Regions from separate parts of the Parageobacillus galactosidasius genome, predicted to be linked through region 1. Evidence: predicted binding sites of a transcription regulator. Region 1 holds the regulator's gene; the other holds the start of a gene.
The links. Region 1 encodes Rex, which represses fermentation and respiration genes when NADH is low (regulators of the CRP and FNR family bind a similar motif). Its sites were predicted from a motif close to TTGTGAAATATTTCACAA; they were not measured.
Positions count from the first base shown of each region.

Region 1 (3,421 bases):
TTCAAGGTCTAAATGGTTTGTCGGTTCGTCCAAAATAAGCAAATCAGGCTTCATTAAAAGCAGTTTTCCAAGCGCCAGACGAGTTCGTTGTCCGCCGCTTAACGATTGAACGGGAGTCGTCATATAGTCATATTTCGCAAATTGTAAGCCGTGTAAAATCGAACGAATATCCGCTTCGTATTGATAACCGCCTTGTTCTTTATAGCGTTCTTGCAATGCATCATAATCTTTTAATAATTTTTCATAGCGGGAAGAATCGGCGATTAGATCAGGGTCTCCCATTTGCAGCTCCATCTGGCGAAGTTGTTTTTCTATTGTTTTTAGAGGAGCAAATACTGTCATCATTTCTTCCCAAATGGATAAAGAGGAGTGTAGACCGCTATCTTGAGCAAGATATCCGATCGATACTTCTTTTGGTTTGATGATTTCTCCACTATCGTAAGACATCTCACCAGCAATAATTTTTAATAGTGTCGATTTTCCTGCTCCGTTTCTTCCGACGAGCGCAATTCTATCTTTGGATTGTATTTCTAATTTTATATTCGATAAAATAAGGTCAGCACCGAAATATTTTGTTAGTTGATTGACTTGTAAAATAATCATTGTTGTTCACCTCTCGTTTAACAATAATAGTGTAGCGTAATTTGTTTTCTTATCGCAATAAAACAAAACGATAAAAGACAGATGTCTAAAAATAGTGTATAGTTTATAAATGGGGGAGATATGTGTGTCATCATTTACGCATTTTAATGAACAAGGCCGTGCAAAAATGGTCGATATTACGGAAAAAGAGGATACCATTCGAGTAGCGGTAGCACAAACGAGCGTGACCGTAAATAAAGAAATTTACGAGAAAATGACAAATCGCATGATTGAAAAAGGGGATGTGCTTGCTGTTGCGCAAGTAGCCGGCATTATGGCCGCAAAAAAAACGTCTGATTTAATTCCAATGTGCCACCCTCTTATGTTAAAAGGTGTCGACATCCAATTTGCATGGCATGTCGAGGAAGAAAAAGCGCTTTACCAATTACTGATCACCGTAACGGTAAAAACAAAAGGAAGTACAGGTGTGGAGATGGAAGCGCTGACGGCTGCTTCTGTTTGTGCACTGACCGTGTATGATATGTGTAAGGCGCTAGACAAAGGGATGGTGATTGGCCCAACCTATTTAGTGGAAAAATCAGGTGGGAAATCAGGCCATTATCAACGAGAAAACAGTAGTGTTGGGGGATTTGCGAATGAACAATGAACAACCAAAAATTCCGCAAGCAACTGCAAAACGTTTGCCACTATATTACCGCTTTTTGAAAAATTTACATGCTTCAGGAAAACAACGAGTTTCTTCTGCGGAATTAAGTGAGGCAGTAAAAGTTGATCCCGCGACCATTCGCCGTGATTTTTCCTATTTCGGTGCGCTTGGCAAAAAAGGATACGGATATAATGTCAATTATTTATTATCTTTTTTTCGCAAGACGCTTGATCAAGATGAAATTACCGAAGTGGCGTTATTTGGAGTCGGGAACTTAGGGACAGCGTTTTTAAATTATAATTTTACAAAAAATAATAATACAAAAATTGTGATGGCATTTGATGTCGATCAAAAGAAAGTAGGAAAAGAAGTTGGCGGTGTGCCAGTATATCATTTGGATGAATTGGAAAATCGCCTTCACGAAGGAATTCCTGTTGCGATTTTGACCGTACCGGCTCCTGCCGCTCAATGGATTACGGACCGTCTCGTTCAAAAAGGGATTAAAGGAATTTTAAACTTTACACCCGCTCGATTGAACGTACCGAAACATATTCGTGTCCATCATATTGATTTAGCGGTTGAATTGCAATCATTAGTCTATTTCTTAAAAAATTATCCGGCCGATAAAGGAGAGAATGAAAAGTGAAATATTTGTTAATTGTGCTTGTTATTTTATTATTGTTTGGAACGAAAAAACTTCCGGAGCTGGGCAAATCGCTCGGTCAATCGCTGCGGGAATTTAAGGATGCCACTAAAGGATTAACAGACGAGGATGAAAAAAAACCAGACCAATTATGATTTGTTAGGATGATTGAAGTATGGACGATAAAGAAATGTCGGTGTACGAACACCTGGGAGAATTACGAAAGCGACTTATTATTGTTCTTGTGTTTTTTGTCATTGCCCTTATTGCTAGTTTCTTTTTCGTGGAGCCCGTCATTTTATATTTGCAGCGAACGGACGAAGCGAAGGAATTAACGATGAACGCCTTTCGTTTAACAGATCCAATAAAAATTTATGTTCAATTTGCGTTTGTTCTTGCGTTTGTTCTTACCGCGCCAGTTCTGCTTTATCAAATTTGGGCGTTTGTCAGTCCTGGGCTGTATGAAAAGGAACGAAGAGTCACGTTAAGCTACATTCCGATTTCGATCTTTCTCTTTTTAGCTGGCATTAGTTTTGCGTATTTCATCTTATTTCCTTTCGTCGTTCGTTTTATGCAAAATTTAGCGTCCCGTCTCGGCATTCATCAGGTGATAGGGATTAATGAATACTTTGAATTTTTGCTTCATCTGATCTTGCCATTTGGAATTGTATTTCAGCTGCCGGTAGTTGTGATGTTTTTAACAAGGCTTGGCTTGATTACACCGATGTTATTAATCAAGGTGCGCAAATATGCTTATTTAGCATTATTGATTTTAGCGGCGGTCATTACGCCGCCAGATGTGCTGTCACAAGTCATTGTTATGATTCCGCTTTCGATTTTATATGAAGTGAGCATTTGGATTTCGAAAATAGCTTATCGCAAAGCGCTATTGGCGCAGACGGAACAAGAAAACCTCCCGTGAATGCGGCGGGAGGTTCATTTTTTAAAGTAAAGTACTAACAGACGTATCGCAGTTCCAAAATCAAGCGTAGCTATTATCGCAAGAACGATCGTGAAAAAATTCCAAATGGTTTCATCCGCACTTTGAATCGACAAGTAAGTGAATAAGATGCCCATAAGAAAATAGAAAAAAGCGAATTGTAATGGTGACCTTTTCATCGTACTAAAAGCCTCCAATAATGAGTTGTATCTGTTCTGTTTGACGCATCATTTTTTCTATCTCATCCGCAAATATCGTTTGTATTAATACGACGAACGTATTCATAGTGACGTGGGCAAAAATCGGAACGAAAATACGCTTTGTTTTCGCGTAAAGAAACGCGAAGGTAAATCCCATTGTCGCATACAGCAGCAGGTGTTCGAACTCCATATGGACAACCGCAAATAAAAGAGAACTAACTAGTGCGGAAATGAAGAAATTATATTTTTGATATAGTGTTCCGAAAATAATTTTGCGAAAAATAATTTCTTCTAAAATCGGTCCGATGATAGAAGTAACGACCATCAATAATGGGGTGACTCGAATAATCTCGACAATTCGTTTTGTATTTTCTGAACCGGGCTCGATG
Region 1 covers NZ_NDYL01000001.1:274,032-277,452, forward strand. Annotated here, with positions in the region: gene B9L23_RS01560 (ABC-F family ATP-binding cassette domain-containing protein) at 1-603, opposite strand, end outside; gene moaC (cyclic pyranopterin monophosphate synthase MoaC) at 728-1,249, shown strand; gene B9L23_RS01570 (redox-sensing transcriptional repressor Rex) at 1,239-1,895, shown strand; gene B9L23_RS01575 (twin-arginine translocase TatA/TatE family subunit) at 1,892-2,047, shown strand; gene tatC (twin-arginine translocase subunit TatC) at 2,068-2,814, shown strand; gene B9L23_RS01585 (YdiK family protein) at 2,829-3,011, opposite strand; gene B9L23_RS01590 (CPBP family intramembrane glutamic endopeptidase) at 3,016-3,421, opposite strand, start outside.

Region 2 (3,421 bases), 260 kb from region 1:
TTAATGCCCCCATACTGACAAGCGCCGCTAAAATGTTGGCCAATTCCGGACCGAGCACAATGATTGTCAATGTTTGCACAATGGTATAACTTCCGCTTACCACTAAAAGAGCAGGCAATGTTTCTTTAACGCCTTTCCATTTATCTAAAATAAACACTAATAAGAACGGAACGAAAAACGTGATCAATGGCAAAATCCAAGCAAGTGTACGAGATAGCTCAATCGGAGTTAAATCTCCCATTTGTGCTCCGACAATAACCGGAATCCCAATCGCTCCAAACGCGCCAGATGCAGCATTGGCAATTAAACAAAGAGCGGCGGCTTTTAATGGATGAAATCCTAATTCCGAAAGTAAAGCAGCCGAAATGGCAATCGGAACGCCGAATCCCGCAGCTCCTTCTAAAAATGCGTTAAAACTAAAACCGATGAGCAACAATTGAAGCCGCTGATCCTCAGAAATGTTTGCGATACTCCCACGGATCATATCAAACTTCCCTGTTTTCACAGCGATTTTATATAGCCAGACAGCCATGATCACAATATAGCCAATAGGCCATAAACCGTTTGCGATTCCATAGATGGAAGCAGCAATCGCCTTTGAAATCGGCATATGAAAAAACAAAACAGCTGTCACTAATCCAAAACAAAGAGTGAGAAAAGCGGCTTTTATTCCCTTCATTTTAAACACGGTTAAACATGATAAAAATAAAACAATTGGAAGCGCCGCAATGAGTGCAGAAAGATACGTATTATCGAAAGAATTGTAATGTTGTATCCACATGTTGCTCACCTTGTTATTATTCTAAGTCAGTATTTTATTACTTTACATCATCAAAATAACGTGAAAGAATGTCTTTTAATACAGTTACGCTATGATGAAATTGCTGTTGTTCTGTTTCATTTAACTTCAATTCCATTACCTCGCGAATACCGTTTCGGTTGATAATAGCAGGTACACCAATATAAACGTTTTGCTCATTATATTGACCATCTAGATAAGCAGAAACGGTTAAAATAGCATTTTCATTGTGCAAAATAGCACGTGTAATGCGGACGAGTCCCATCGCAATGCCGTAATAAGTTGCGCCTTTTTTCTCAATAACTTGATATGCCGCATCACGAACATTGACGAAGATATTTTCTAAATCCTCTTTTCTATAGCGATCGTTTTGCGACAATATTTGTTCGATTGGAACACTTCCAATTTCCGCATGGCTCCAAACAGGCAATTCTGTATCCCCATGCTCTCCGATAATATACGCGTGTACATTAGTCGGAGCTACTTGAAAGTATTCGCTTAGCAAAAAGCGGAATCTTGCCGTATCCAGAATCGTTCCCGAGCCTATCACCCGTTCTTTCGGTAACCCGCTGAATTTCCAAGTAGCATACGTTAAGATATCTACTGGATTCGTCGCGACAAGAAAGATTCCATCAAACCCTGATCTCATCACAGAATCGACAATCGTTTTAAAGATATTCATGTTTTTGTCAACAAGATCGAGCCTTGTTTCCCCTGGCTTTTGGTTAGCACCTGCACAAATAACCACCAAATCGGCATCTCGGCAATCTTGATAATCTCCATGCCATATATTCATTGGCTTCGGCGCGAATACTTTTCCATGATTTAAGTCCATCACGTCGCCCGCTGCCTTCTCTTTATTCACATCAATCAACACTAATTCATCCGCGATTCCTTGATTCATAAGGGCAAATGCATAGCTGGCCCCAACGAATCCTGTTCCTATAAGTGCCACTCGATTCATGCATTGTCTTTTCATAGTTGTCTGTCATCCTTTCCCAAAATCAGTTTGTGAAATTATTCACAAATATATTGTGCATTGTTTCACAAACTTTATCAAGCATCAACTATAAAAGAAATTTGTCTTTTTTGTTAACATTTTGGCCGCACAACAGTATTTTTGTATCACTACATTCAGTTCCAGCAAGCAATCCAATAAACAAAAAAATGGTCTGTCATTATATTAACCATAATACATACTACATATACTTATTTTCATAAAAAATAAGAGGGCAATCCCTTTAAGGAATTTTTACTTCCTTTCGGATTCTCCCTCTTTTTAATTCCCTGCACCTCGATATCGTTTTACCCCTGCGTTCCACAAAAACACGGCAATCGTAAAAAAGATGATTCCCATGACTGGAGTAAAAAACGCATATCCGTACCACTCTTTTTTGCCGAGAAAATAAGACGCCGGATACACGCCAACGAACGCAAACGGCAGAATCCACGTTAAAATATAGCGGATGACGCGATGATAAATATCAATCGGATAGCGCCCATAGTTGCTGATGTTGTACATCATCGGAATAATCGATGTACGAGCATCGGCCCAAAAACTAATGGTCGCCAATGACACAAATACTCCCGCGTAAATAAGCGCTCCACCTAGTACAAGCAAAATAAACATAAAAATATCATACCAATGCAACGAAAGATGCAAGCGCGCACCTGCATACACCATAATGATCATGCCTGTCACTCCGCCAAGAAGCGACTCTAACTCCATGCGTTCGAGAATAATTTGAAATAAGCTGTGAACCGGGCGCGTCAACACACGGTCCATTTCTCCACGCACAATATAGCGCTCGTTAAAATCCCAAATGTTAAAAAACGCTCCGAACACCGCATATGGCACTAAGAAAAAGCCGTAAATAAACAAAATTTCCTCGCGCGTCCAGCCGTGCAATAACGTCGTATGTCCAAACACAACAAGAAGAAAAACAAGATTGACCGCCTGCGACATCAAATCAGAAATGAACTCGACAAGCAAATCAGCGCGATATTGCAACTTTGTTTTCATGTATTGCGCCATATACTGAAAAAAGATCGATACGTAAAACACGACTCACCCTCCTTGAATGACAAGCTGTTTTTTCGCCGCTCGCCACAATAGCTGAATCGGGATGAGCAACAGCACGCACCATGCAAACTGAAACAAAAGGCCGCGGATGATTTCTTGCCCTTGAAAGCTTTCTGTCACAATCATGCTTGGAATATAGCTAATTCCTTGAAATGGAAAGTATTTCATTGCCGCTTGCGCCCAATCCGGATAAAAGCTGATTGGCAAAATAAGTCCGGAAAACAAGTCGACCACAAACCGCTTTGCACGCAATAACCCTTCATTGTTAAGGGTAAAAAACGTGACAATGCCTGCAAGCAAATTCAACTCCGAATTAATAATAAAACTAAACATAATCGACAATGCGTAAAACATCCATGTATGAACATCCGTTGGAAAACGGAGAGGCAAAAATAAAGCGACAAAAAAAATTCCCGGAAGCGAAAGAAACAACAAACGAAAGATTCCTTCCCCTAATCCTTGCATCGTTTTCATTCCAAGATAACTGTAAGGACGAATAAGCTCTGTCGCCACTCTTCCTTCTCTAATCTCCATGGCGA
Region 2 covers NZ_NDYL01000001.1:529,696-533,116, reverse strand. Annotated here, with positions in the region: gene B9L23_RS02780 (L-lactate permease) at 1-781, opposite strand, end outside; gene B9L23_RS02775 (L-lactate dehydrogenase) at 819-1,778, opposite strand; gene B9L23_RS02770 (ABC transporter permease) at 2,079-2,864, opposite strand; gene B9L23_RS02765 (ABC transporter permease) at 2,868-3,421, opposite strand, start outside.
Region 2: a site for Rex is predicted at 1,809-1,826, ahead of B9L23_RS02775 (L-lactate dehydrogenase). Genes of this name have one in related genera too.